Regions from separate parts of the Streptomyces chromofuscus genome, predicted to be linked through region 2. Evidence: riboswitches for the same ligand, from Rfam matches in the RefSeq annotation. Region 2 holds a riboswitch; each other region holds the start of a gene.
What was found. Region 2 has a riboswitch for cyclic di-AMP ahead of IPT68_RS27690 (M23 family metallopeptidase). Riboswitches for the same ligand answer to the same signal wherever they lie in the genome.

Region 1 (3,198 bases), 950 kb from region 2:
CTCCATCGCCGCCAGCAGGTACTCGGCCCGCGCGTCGAACAGCGGGTTGAGCAGCTCCATGACCTCGGGGGAGTAGGCCGATGCGGCGCTGCCGCTGCGGTGCACCTTGTAGCGGCGGTGCTTGGCGTTGGACTCCAGGTAGTCGGCGAGGATCGCCTCGTGCTCCACGCCCACCGCGAGCAGCGTGACAGCGATCGACAGCCCTGCGCGGTCCTTGCCCGCCGCGCAGTGCATCAGCGCGGGGACGCTGTCCTCGGCGAGCGCGTGCAGCACCCGGGAGTGCTCGGCGGTGCGCTCCTTGATGATCGCGCGGTACGAGGTGATCATCCGGTCCGCGGCCCTGCCGTCCGCCAGGATCCCGCGCAGCTGCTCCACGTCCCCGTCCCGGACCATCTGCCAGAACTCGGCGCCGTCCGCCGGGTCCGTCAGGGGCAGGTTGACGTTGCGCACGCCCGGCAGCTCGACGTCCGGGCCCTCCAGCCTCTGGTCCGCGGCATTGCGGAAGTCGAAGATCGTGTGCAGCTCCAGGGAGGCGAGGAACGCGGCGTCCTCGGCCGTGGCGTGGGCGAGGTGACCGCTGCGGAACAGCACCCCGTGCCGTACCCGGCGCCCGTCCACGGTCGGCAGTCCGCCCACGTCGCGGAAGTTGCGCACTCCGGCCAGTTCGGGCTCGGTCGACGGCACCTGCTGCGTCACGGGGGCTCCCTCCCATCGGCCCCGTCGGCGCGGCTCGTCGACGGGCACGCCTTGACGATACGACACGGATTCCTCGGGCAATGAGTTGTCCACAGGCGGTCACGGGGAGTTGAAGGAGTTGTCCGCAGGCATTGCCCCCCAGGTCCCGGACCCCGATCGTCCCCGCGCGTGAGCGGACTCCCGGAACCCGATCGAGGGAGTCCAGCACTTGACGTACGAAGAGGCATCAAATCGGACGTAAAGGGTCAATCGGCTCGACTATTGGCGAGCTCTGCAGAACGGCATCGATGCGGCTGTTTTCCTGCCGTGCCCCATCTAAGCCCTCTGTCTGAATTGGCCCTTTAGGCCGAACTCGCCTGGTTTCGCTGAAAGCTGGAGCAGGCTCAGTGAGCAGCGTCATATTCGTGACCGAGCGTCGCCTGGCAGGTGCACGTAATCCCTGAGGCTATCAAGGGCGTTTACGGAAAAGAGCGGCGCCGTAATACACGGAGTGTGACCGGAATTCGGGTGAACGGATCACGAAAACGGCGTTCCTGCGGAACCTCTTGCTTGTCCCTTTGCGTCTTGCTCGCTTACGTTCCACACCGATCCGGGCGGACGCCGAATCCTGCCGCCGCCCGGTGCCCGCGCAAACTCACCCGTGTTCGGCAGGAGCGGGGGACCCACAGGTAGAAACGCCTGTTCCGGTCTCCGGAACGGCTCGGGGTACAGCCGCGTTTCGGCGCGGCCGGACATCTCCAGTCCGCACCCGACAGCTCACCTCGCAGGCGCCGGAGAGGAATTCGCCCATGCCCGCGAAGGGTAAGCACCGCCGTCCGAAGACCCAGCGCTTCACCCGTTCCATCGCCGTCGCCGGAACCGGTGGCGCCGCACTCGCCCTCCCGCTGATGGGGGCCGCCGGCGCCCACGCCGCCACTCCCGAGACCGCCGCGGAAAAGGCCGTTCAGTCCGCCCCGGCCGGCAAGACGGCCGTCCAGCAGAACGCCGCCGTGAAGAAGTCCACCGCCGAGAAGGCGGGCGTGCGGACGTACTCGGTGAAGGTCGGCGACTACCTCTCGAAGATCGCCGACGAGCAGAACGTCAGCGGTGGCTGGCAGCGGCTCTACGAGGACAACCGTGAGGTCGTCGGCGAGGACCCGTCGCTCATCCACCCCGGTCTGAAGCTCACCATCGGCAAGAAGGCCGCGGCGAGCAGCGACGAGTCCGCCTCGTCCCCCCTCTCGTCCGAGTCCTCCTCCTCGTCCGAGTCGTCCGCTTCGACCGAGGCGTCGCAGTCCTCCGACGTGTCCGAGTCCGCCGGCGCGTCCGAGGCCGCCGCGCAGACCACCGAGGTCTCGACCTCCACCCAGACCGATGACACCGCCCCGGCCGCCGGCTTCTCCGCCCCCGTGGACGGCGTCGGCGTCGGCACCGCCTACCGCGTCGCGGGCAGCATGTGGTCCAGCGGCTACCACACGGGCGTCGACTTCGCGGCCCCGACCGGCACCCCGCTCAAGGCCGTCGGCGCGGGCACGGTCGTCTCCGCGGGCTGGGCCGGCGCGTACGGCAACCAGGTCGTCATCCAACTCGCCGACGGCTACTACGCGCAGTACGCCCACCTGTCCTCGCTGTCCGTCTCCAGCGGCCAGAGCGTGACCGCGGGCCAGCAGGTCGGCCTCTCCGGCTCTACCGGCAACTCGACCGGGCCGCACCTGCACTTCGAGATCCGCACCACGCCGGACTACGGCTCGGACGTCGACCCGATCGCCTATCTCCGGTCGAAGGGCGTCTCCGTCGGCTGACGCACGCCCCTCACGGCTCCGAAGGCCGGACCCCGTTCCCCGGGTCCGGCCTTCGGTGTGGTCGGCCGACGGCCTTATTCCGCAGTTGACCAATCCTTTGGCCGTGGCCTTTCTCACCGTCCGTCAAGCCTTGCCTACGGTCGCGTAGGTCACATTCGAAGAGGAATCATGGTCCGACGTGGCAGACGATTCGAAGAATGACAGCAGATCAGTGATCGGGTCGTACGTGGCGGTGGGGGACAGCTTCACCGAGGGCGTCGGCGACCCCGGCCCGGACGGGGCGTTCGTCGGCTGGGCCGACCGGTTCGCCGTACTGCTCGCGGACCGCCGGCCCGAGGGCGACTTCCAGTACACCAATCTCGCCGTGCGGGGCAGGCTGCTCGACCAGATCGTGGCGGAGCAGGTCCCGCGGGCCGTCGAACTCGCGCCGGACCTGGTGTCGTTCTGCGCAGGTGGCAACGACATCATCCGTCCCGGCACCGACCCGGACGACGTCGCCGAGCGCTTCGAGCGGGCGGTCGCCGCCCTGACCGCCGCCGCGGGCACCGTGCTGGTGACGACCGGCTTCGACACCCGGGGCGTCCCCCTCCTGAGGCACCTGCGCGGCAAGATCGCCACCTACAACGGGCATGTGCGGGCCATCGCCGACCGGTACGGGTGCCCGGTGCTCGACCTGTGGTCGCTCAAGTCCGTGCAGGACCGCCGTGCCTGGGACCACGAC
Region 2 (3,198 bases):
CGGTCTCCCGGCTGCCCAAGGCCCTCGGTCTGCTCGCCGACGCCCTCAGGGCGCCCGCCTTCGCCGACAGCGAGGTCGAGCGGCTGGTCCGCAACCGCCTCGACGAGATCCCGCACGAGCTGGCCAACCCGGCCCGGCGGGCCGCCAAGGAGCTCTCCAAGGAGCTGTTCCCGGCGACCTCGCGCATGTCGCGCCCGCGCCAGGGCACCGAGGAGACGGTCGCGAAGATCGACTCCGCCGCCGTACGCTCCTTCTACGAGCGGTACGTCCGCCCCTCCACCGCCACGGCCGTGGTGGTCGGCGACCTCACCGGCGTCGACCTCGACGCCCTGCTCGGCGACACCCTGGGCGCCTGGACCGGGTCCCCGGGGCAGCCGCGGCCCGTGCCGGCGGTGACCGCCGACGACACCGGCCGCGTCGTCATCGTGGACCGGCCCGGCGCGGTGCAGACCCAGCTGCTGATCGGCCGCGTGGGCCCCGACCGGCACGACCGCGTGTGGCCGGCCCAGGTGCTCGGCACCTACTGCCTGGGCGGCACCCTCACCTCCCGCCTGGACCGCGTCCTGCGCGAGGAGAAGGGCTACACCTACGGGGTGCGCTCGTTCGGCCAGGTACTGCGCTCCGCCCCCGACGGCAGCGGCGCCTCGATGCTCGCCATCAGCGGTTCCGTCGACACACCGAACACCGGCCCCGCGCTGGAGGACCTCTGGACGGTGCTGCGCACGCTCGCCGCGGAGGGCCTCACGGACGCCGAGCGCGACGTCGCCGTGCAGAACCTCGTCGGTGTGGCGCCGCTGAAGTACGAGACCGCGGCGGCGGTGGCGGGCACGCTGGCCGACCAGGTCGAGCAGCACCTGCCCGACGACTACCAGGCGACGCTGTACCAGCAACTCGCCGCGACCGGCACCGTGGAGGCCACCGCGGCGGTCGTCAGCGCCTTCCCGGTGGACCGTCTGGTGACGGTGCTCGTCGGTGACGCGGGGCAGATCAAGGAGCCCGTCGAGGCCCTCGGTATCGGCGAAGTCACCGTCGTGACGGCCGAGTAGAGGCAGACCGGCGGCACGCGCGTGCAGGGGCCCTGGTGACCGATCCGTCACCAGGGCCCCTTGATGTGCCGGTTGAGCGATGGGAATGTCCCAATTGAGGCAGAGGTTGCCTGTCTGACCTGTGGGATGCGCTACAAACGCCCTTCTTCGTTTGGGGATCGGAAGATGTCCCGTTTAGCGTCATCCGGGCTGTCCGTCAGGCAGTGCGCCGCACCCGCGGCACCGGACAGTCATCGCCGAGTCCCCGTACGGCGCGAGCCAGGGGAGCCGGGGACCCAACCATGAAGTCCCTGGGGTGAATCGGACGCCCGCGCGCGGCGAGGGAGTCCGTAGGAGACCTTCCTGCTCCGAACCCGTCAGCTAACCCGGTAGGCGAGAGGGAAGGAAAGGACAAAGCCACCACATGGCGTTCACGCGCGCCACCGGGAAGCACCGTCGTCCCAGCCGGATGAAGCGCACCACCGCCCACGCGGCGGGTGTCGCCGCGCTCACCACCACCGGAGTCATCGGCACCCTGGCCGCTCCCGCGCTCGCCACCGAGCCCGCGGCCGAGGAGACCGGCCTGCTCCCGGTCGTCTCCATCGGCGACTCGGTCGCCGAGCAGATAGACGCCCAGGCCGCCGCCCAGAAGCAGGCCGCGGCGAAGGCGGCCGCCGAGAAGAAGGCCGAGGCCGCCGCCGCACAGCGCGCCAGGGAGCAGGCGAAGGAGGCGCGCGAGGCCGAGGAGCGTGCCGCCCGTGAGGCCGAGCGCAAGCGCCTCACCGCCCATGTCCCGCCGATCACCGGCTCCTACGTCTCCACCGGCTACCGGTCCGGTGGCTCCCTGTGGTCCTCCGGCAGCCACACCGGCGTCGACTTCCACGCCGCGAGCGGCACACTCGTGCGCGCGGTCGGCTCCGGCACCGTGGTCGAGGCCGGCTGGGGCGGGGCGTACGGCAATCAAGTAGTGATCAAGATGAACGACGGTACGTACACCCAGTACGGCCACCTGTCGTCCATCGGTGTCTCGGTGGGCCAGACGGTCACCCCGGGGCAGCGGATCGCCCTGTCCGGCGCCACTGGCAACGTCACCGGGGCGCACCTGCATTTCGAGGTCCGGACGACCCCGGAGTACGGCTCGGACATCGACCCGATCGCCTACCTCCGCTCGCACGGCGTCAGCGTCTGACGGCGGATCGCTCCGCTTCCCGCGGGCCCCGGCTCACGAGCCGGGGCTTTCGGCGTTTCGTGCGTCTGTATGTCCAAAAAAAATCCATGGATTCCAGCCCGCCGTCGGAAATCCCGGCTCATTGCAATAGAGTCACGGAACACACGTCGATCTCGACGTTTCATGGGGATTAAGGCGGAGGTCGGTCATGCGTATTCCGGCGCACTCGGTGTGCACGGCGATCCGGGACGACATCGTCGCGGGTGTCTACGAGCGTGGCGGCCGGCTCACCGAGGAACTCCTCGCGCGCCGCTACGGCGTCTCGCGCGTCCCCGTCCGGGAGGCATTGCGCACCCTGGAGGCCGAGGGTTTCGTGGTGACCCGGCGGCACGCGGGCGCGTGCGTGGCGGAGCCGACCGAGCAGGAGGCCGCCGACCTGCTGGAGATGCGCATGCTCCTTGAGCCGCTCGGCGCCTCCCGGGCGGCGCAGCGGCGCACCGAGGCCCATCTGAAGGTGCTGCGCGGCCTGGTCCGGCTGGGCCAGGAGCGGGCCAGGCGCGGCAACAGCGAGGACCTGCGCTCCCTGGGCGGCTGGTTCCACGAGACGCTCGCCCAGGCCTCCGGCAGCCCCGCCCTGATCGCCATGCTGACCCAGCTGCGGCACAAGATCGCCTGGATGTACGCCGTCGAGGCGCCCGTCAGCCCTGTGGAGTCCTGGACGGAGCACGGCGCGATCGTGGACGCGGTGGCGCGCGGCGACGGCGAGCGCGCGCGGGCGATCACGGCGCTGCACACCGAGCGCGCGACCGGCGCGCACCGGCTGCGCTTCTCCGTCAGCGGCGACCGCGCGGACCGTGTGAGGACTTCGCAACATGCCGTAAACATGACAGGCCTGCGGCATTAACACAGGCGCCGTATACAAAGAGGAGATATTCGGCGGCGGAGTATTTCCGCTGCCCTTTCCGGCCTGCCGTGAATTCCTGTCGACCTGCCGTGCATTCCTGT
Region 3 (3,198 bases), 4.9 Mb from region 2:
GTCGTACTTCGACGGAGCGGCGGCACTGGGCCCGGCGCTGACCCTCACCTGGTGGGCCGCGCTGGGGCTCGGGGCAGTGCTGCTGGGCAGCACGCTGAGGCCGCGTACGACCCACGCCGACGACACCGCGGCCGCCCCGAGGCCGGTGCCGGCCGGCTGACCCCGAACGCCGTGCGCCCCGCCGTAGCGGACGGGGCGCACGGCCTTTTGCCGCGCTGGGCTTGCCGCCCGGCGACTTGTTGCGGCTGCTTGCCGCCCGGCGGTTGCTCGCCGACTTCCTGTCTGCCTGCGACGTGGAGACGATCTGCCTCGGGCAGGCCGGATCGACCGCCGCCGTCCTGCTCGCCGCCGGCACCCCGGGCAAGCGATGCGCCCTCCCCGGCGCCCGGATGGCGCTCAGTCAGCCGGCGCTGCACGAGCCCGTCGAGGGACGGGCGAGTGATCTCGCGGTCCCGGCGGAGGAGCTGGCGTGGGTGCGCACCCGCCTGGAGGAGCTGCTCGTACGGCACACCGGGCGCACCCGTGCACAGGTCGGCGCGGACATCGAGCGGGACAGGATCCTCACGTCGCAGGAGGCCCTGGAGTACGGCCTGATCGACCGGATCGTCCCCGACCGCAAGGCCACCCGCCCGGCACCCGGCGAGCGGTGAGCCGCGGATGCTGCCGCCCGAGCTGCCGCCGCTGCCTGCCCTCACCCGCGCCGAGGGCGAGCTGATCGACCGTTACCTGGACGTCGTCGACCTGCTCAGCCGGATCAACCCGGCGCACGACGGCGACACGTACCGTGGACTGCGCGCCGCACAGGCGCTGGTGCGCAGGGCCGCCGAACTGCGCGACGCGCTCGCGCTGATGCACCAGCGGGGCGAGACCGAACTCCACGCCCGAACCCTTGCGCGGGCGCTGCGCGTGCTGGACGGCGAACGCCGCACGGCGCGGATCACCGTCCCACCGCGCTCGGACAGTTGAGGCACGGCCGGCACAGCCGCCGTCGCCGCGGACCGCAAGGCGACACGGCGGGACGTCCGGACAGCCGTCGACAGGGACCAAAAGGGCTACCGCCGTCCGATGGATCCTGACGTGCTGTTCCGGGGCCCTTGCGGTTGCGCGGCGAGACCTGCTTGCGGGCGGAACGCGACCTTCCGCCCCTGGTCCGGGGTGGCGCGGCGCCCTTGACACCTGTTCGCACACCAGACTGTCCACCCGAACGGGTGAGTGGTGAGTAACGCCACAAATCCCCGGTTGCGTTGGGATTTTCGGACTTGTGTAAGCCAAGATCCCTGACTGACGACAAGCCCCCGCCACCGCGGCGGGGCGGTCCGGGCGGACGCCGAATCCTGCCGCCGCCCGGATGACCGGTCGACAGGAGTGGATCGGCAGGAGTGGAGGACCCGAGCACGACGGGTCGCCGGAGCACACGTTCCGAGCGGCCCTTGGGGTGAAGCCGCGACACCGCGGCCGGGCAACTTCGCCAGCCCGAATCCGACAGGTCATCCTTCACAGGCGGCTGACGAAGGGTTGCGCATGACCGCGCTCAATCGTGTCCCGTCGCTCATGGCCCGCGCCGGTACGGCCTCGGCCCTCACCCTCGCCGCGGTGGGCGGCTCCGTCGTGGCTCCGGGCTTCGCCCCGGAGGCCGCGGCCGCCACGCCGGCGACGAAGGCCCTCCAGGTCGCGGCCTCGAAGAAGGGCTCCCCGTACAGGTGGGGCGCCACCGGTCCGCGCCGGTTCGACTGCTCCGGCCTGACGCTGTACTCGTACAAGAAGGCGGGCAAGAAGCTGCCCCGCACGGCCGCTCAGCAGTACAACAAGACCCGTCACATCTCGGCGAGGAGCCGCAAGGCCGGCGACCTCGTGTTTTTCCACTCGGGGTCGAACGTGTACCACGTCGGGATCTACGCCGGTAAGGGGAAGATCTGGCACGCCCCGAAGACCGGGGACGTGGTGAGGCTGCAGAAGATCTGGACGAAGAGCGTGTGGTACGGCCGCGTCAAGTAACCCTTGGGGGCGGTGGTGGCGCCCCTGACGCGCCGCCGCCGTCCCGGCCCCTGACGCGGGCTCAGGCCGCGTCCCGCCTCCCGTGGCGGGGCGGCGGCACCCAGCACCGTCAGCGCGGCGCCCGTGCCGCCCTCCAGGGCGCGAGCGGCCTGCGGCCTGCCCAGCAGCAGCCGTCATGCCCTCGGCGGCGCCGGCTCCCGGCCGGGCAGCCACCGCTCAGCAGGGCGCCGGACCATCCGACCCGGCAGGGCGTCGGTCCGACACCGCCCCACGCGGGTGCGTCGCCGGCCCGCGGCCAACGAGAACGCGCAGACCCTCCAGCGGCAGAGGCTGCGCTCAGCAGGGCGCCGGACCATCCGACCCGGCAGGGCGTCGGTCCGACACCGCCCCACGCGGGTGCGTCGCCGGCCCGCGGCCAACGAGAACGCGCAGACCCTCCAGCGGCAGAAGCTGGGCCCGCTGGCGCAGGGGCTGGGCGGCGGTGGGATCCCCGGTCTGCGGCGCCGACCGCGACACCGGGGACGCCGTGGTGTGCGCGCCGGTCGGTGCGGGCTCGGGATGAGGGTCGTACCGGAGCTGGTGGCGCGTACGGCGGCCACGCCGGTCTGGGTGCCCCCGCTGTCGGCGGCTCGGTGCGCCGGACGATCTCGATCCCGCACCACTCCGGCGAGACGGCCCCCACGCCCTGCTCCACAACGCCTCCGCCGCGCCCAGCGGCCCGCACCCGGCCGGAGAACGGCCGACGCCCGGCCCGGAAGCGGACGATGCCCACTCCGAGGCCGACGACGCTCGGCCGTGGACGACGACGCCCGGCCCGGAAGCGGCCGGCGCCCGGGCCGGGAGCCGACGACGTCTGACGCGGTGGCCTCCGAGGATTGGCCCGAGGGCGACAATGCCCCCCTGGCCCGGAAGACGACGACTCCTGACCCGACACCGGCGACGCCCACCCCGGCACACTGACCCCGCTCGCCGGCGGCCTAAGTCTCCTGCTGGCCCGCCAGCGGGATCGGTCGTGCCGGTACCGTCCACGGCAGCTCGATGGAGACCGTCTTGCCCCCCTCACGGGTCGGGCGGACTCTCAGACGGCCGCCGCACTCGGCGGTCAGCCAGCGGATGATGACCAGACCGCGGCCGTTGTCCTGCTGGACGGCGGCCGGGAGCCGCTTCGGGAAACGGGGGTGACTGTCGGTCACGCCGATGCGA
Region 4 (3,198 bases), 1.3 Mb from region 2:
CCCGTGGCCGCGGCCCGGTGCCGGGCGGCCCGGAACGCCCCCAGAAGGTCTCCGTACCCCCCTGCTGGGGCCTCAGTACCTCCTGATTAGGCTCCGGCCATGGACGTACTCATCCACCTCTTCGTCGGCCTGCACATCATCGGCATCGCCTCCCTCCTCGGTGGTTTCCTCACCCAGATGAAGGCGATGGGGGCCGGCACCGCGCGATTCGTCCCGGCGATGCTGCACGGCGCGCTGACCATGCTGGTCACCGGCGTGATCCTGGTCGGCCTGAACCAGGCCGACGACCAGCCCGTCGACAACATCAAGATCGGTGTGAAGCTGGCCCTGCTGATCGTGATCCTCGGCCTCGTCTACGTGAAACGGGACGACGAAAAGGTGGACAAGGGCATGTTCGGCCTGGTGGGGCTTCTCACCACGGCGAACGTCTTCATCGCCGTGCTCTGGACCTGACGTCCCGCCGTACGCGCGCGTGCCGCACACACCGCCGCACGCGCGCGTGCCCGTCGTTCGCCTCCCGGCGCCCGGTGTCAGGCCGGGCGGACGACGCTGTGGATGGAGGACTCGCCGTCGTAGTAGACCGACTCCTCGCGGACGTACGTGCCCGGCTTCGGAGCGTGGATCATCATGCCGTTGCCGATGTAGATGCCGACGTGGGTGACGTCGTCGTAGAAGAAGATCAGGTCGCCCGGCTGGGCGGCGGCGAGGGAGACCGTCGTGCCGGCGTTGACCTGGTCGTAGGTGGTGCGGGGCAGGCTGACGTCGGCGGCCTTCCACGCGGCCTGCGTGAGGCCAGAGCAGTCGTAGGAGTCGGGTCCGGTGGCACCCCACACGTACGGCTTGCCGATCTGCGCGCGGGCGAAGGCGAGCGCCTTCTCGGCCTTGGTGCCGTACGAGGAGTCCGACACGGAGGTGCCGGAACCGGACTCGGTGGTGGTCGACGAACCGCTGCCGGCCGACTCCTGCGTCTGCTCCTGGGCCAGCTCCTGCTCCTGCTGCGCCGCTTCCTGGCGTCGCTGCTCCTCCGCCTCCGCCTGCTGCCGGGCGAGCTCGGCGGCCTTGCGCGCGGCCTCCTCCTGCTTCTCCTTCTCGATCGCCGCGAGGCGGGCCTTCTCCTCGGCGGTCAGCTCCGACAGCAGGTCCCGCGCGTCGGCGAGCTTCTTCTGGACGGTGGCCTTCGCCGTCCGCAGCTCGTCCTGCGACTCGGTGAGCGTCGCCAGGCTCTCGGTGGCCTCCTGGCGCTTCTGCATCGTCGCCGACTGCTCGGTGAAGTACTCGTCGACCGCGCTCTTCTGATGGCTGGTCAGCCGGCCCATCAGCTGGGTCTGGTCGAAGTAGTCCTGCGGGGAGTCGGCGAGCAGGAAGGTGGCGGTGTCGGGGACGGACGCGCCGGTGCGGTACTGGGCGGCGGCGTACGCCCCCAGCTCCTCGCGCGCCTCGTTCAGCTTCTGCGTGCGCTGGGCGACGTCGTCCAGGAGCGTGTCGACGTGCTTGCGCTGCTTCGCGGTCCGCTCCTTGGCCGCGTTGTACTTCTCTGTCGCCGACTCCGCCTGGCGGTAGAGATCGTCGACCTTCTTCTCGACCTCTTCCAGGCTCGGCTTGTCGTCGGCCGAGGGTGCGGCGTTGGCGGTCTGGGAGAGCAGGGCCACGGAAGTCAGGGCAGCGGTGGCCAGGGCGGGGGTCCGTATGCCTGCTACCCGCGCGCCCGCGGGGCGCGACTTGCGGTGCGACGCCAAAGGAGGCGACTCCTTCCATCTGCCGCCTACCGGGTTAGCTGTCGGGTTCGGGCGGGTGGTTCGGAAGGGTTGCCCTACGGTCCGCTCCGGGTGGGAGCCGGCCGATTCACCCCAGGTTCGGTTGGGTCCCCGGCTCCGGCCGCCTGGGCGCACCGGACTCGGCGGAGGCCGCGCGGCCCGGCGACGTTCGCCGGTGGGGGTCGTGCGGCCTGACCGGCACGCTAGCCAACTCGTGTGGCCCCTGTGAAGGTTGGTGGGTGATATGCCCGATACATTTTCGTGACCTGCGGTCAGACGTCACGGCGCGCGTGAGATCGTGTTCGGACGGTGAGTGCCCGGTCGGCGTGGGGGCGGGGCAGGGCGTCCCGCGGGTGGCCCGCCTGTGACGCCCGTCTCCCTCCGGGACCTCGTTCCGCGTCCCGGCCCGGGGATGTTCTCGAGGAGGCCGCGGGTTGTCAGTGGGGCACCCTAGACTCGGAGAGCGATGAGCAGCCTCTTTGACGACAGCTTCCTGGCGGACCTCCAGGCCCCGCGGGCCCATGAGGAGCCTCCGCCGCCGCCCGAGGACGATTACGCTCCGGAGCCGGTTCCGGACGATCTGTTCGACGGGAAGTTCGACGTGCCCCGGGACCGGGACGCCTACTACCGAGACGGCGCCCATCGCCCCGCCGTGGACGCCGCCGCGCTCCTGGAAGGGCTGAACGACAACCAGCGCGCCGCTGTCGTCCACTCCGGCTCCCCCCTGCTCATCGTGGCCGGCGCCGGCTCCGGCAAGACGCGGGTCCTCACCCACCGCATCGCCCACCTCCTCGCCGAGCGGGGGGTGCACCCGGGCCAGATCCTCGCGATCACCTTCACCAACAAAGCCGCGGGCGAGATGAAGGAGCGCGTCGAGCAGCTCGTCGGCCCGCGCGCGAACGCCATGTGGGTGATGACCTTCCACAGCGCGTGCGTGCGCATCCTGCGCCGCGAGTCCAAGAGGCTCGGCTTCACCTCGTCCTTCTCGATCTACGACGCAGCCGACAGCAAGCGCCTGATGTCCCTGGTCTGCCGCGACCTGGACCTCGACCCCAAGCGCTTCCCGCCCAAGTCCTTCAGCGCCAAGATCAGCAACCTGAAGAACGAGCTGATCGACGAGGAGGACTTCGCCGCCCAGGCCGCCGACGGCTTCGAGAAGACCCTCGCCCAGGCGTACGCGCTGTACCAGTCACGCCTGCGCGAGGCGAACGCCCTCGACTTCGACGACCTGATCATGACGACGGTCAACCTGCTCCGCGCGTTCCCGGACGTCGCCGAGCACTACCGCCGCCGCTTCCGGCACGTCCTCGTCGACGAGTACCAGGACACCAACCACGCCCAGTACGCCCTCGTCCGCGAGCTCGTCGGCACCGGCGCGCACGACGAGGACGTACCGCCCGGCGAGGACGACCTGCCGCCCGCCGAGCTGTGCGTGGTGGGTGAC

Region 1: another riboswitch for cyclic di-AMP. It lies ahead of IPT68_RS31770 (LysM peptidoglycan-binding domain-containing M23 family metallopeptidase); the one in region 2 lies ahead of IPT68_RS27690 (M23 family metallopeptidase).
Region 3: another riboswitch for cyclic di-AMP. It lies ahead of IPT68_RS05360 (C40 family peptidase); the one in region 2 lies ahead of IPT68_RS27690 (M23 family metallopeptidase).
Region 4: another riboswitch for cyclic di-AMP. It lies ahead of IPT68_RS21975 (C40 family peptidase); the one in region 2 lies ahead of IPT68_RS27690 (M23 family metallopeptidase).

Annotation. Positions count from the first base shown of each region.
Region 1 is NZ_CP063374.1:7,097,402-7,100,599, forward strand. It holds gene IPT68_RS31765 (tyrosine-protein phosphatase) at 1-696, opposite strand, end outside; cyclic di-AMP (ydaO/yuaA leader) riboswitch at 1,322-1,481, shown strand; gene IPT68_RS31770 (LysM peptidoglycan-binding domain-containing M23 family metallopeptidase) at 1,485-2,477, shown strand; gene IPT68_RS31775 (SGNH/GDSL hydrolase family protein) at 2,689-3,198, shown strand, end outside.
Region 2 is NZ_CP063374.1:6,143,116-6,146,313, forward strand. It holds gene IPT68_RS27685 (M16 family metallopeptidase) at 1-1,046, shown strand, start outside; cyclic di-AMP (ydaO/yuaA leader) riboswitch at 1,271-1,436, shown strand; gene IPT68_RS27690 (M23 family metallopeptidase) at 1,450-2,214, shown strand; gene IPT68_RS27695 (GntR family transcriptional regulator) at 2,402-3,097, shown strand.
Region 3 is NZ_CP063374.1:1,198,673-1,201,870, forward strand. It holds gene IPT68_RS05345 (ABC transporter permease) at 1-160, shown strand, start outside; partial or broken gene IPT68_RS05350 (ATP-dependent Clp protease proteolytic subunit) at 288-650, shown strand; gene IPT68_RS05355 (hypothetical protein) at 658-966, shown strand; cyclic di-AMP (ydaO/yuaA leader) riboswitch at 1,316-1,518, shown strand; gene IPT68_RS05360 (C40 family peptidase) at 1,522-1,995, shown strand; partial or broken gene IPT68_RS05365 (YbaB/EbfC family nucleoid-associated protein) at 2,407-2,493, shown strand; gene IPT68_RS05370 (ATP-binding protein) at 2,973-3,198, opposite strand, start outside.
Region 4 is NZ_CP063374.1:4,842,637-4,845,834, forward strand. It holds gene IPT68_RS21970 (hypothetical protein) at 100-453, shown strand; gene IPT68_RS21975 (C40 family peptidase) at 531-1,736, opposite strand; cyclic di-AMP (ydaO/yuaA leader) riboswitch at 1,745-1,910, opposite strand; gene pcrA (DNA helicase PcrA) at 2,221-3,198, shown strand, end outside.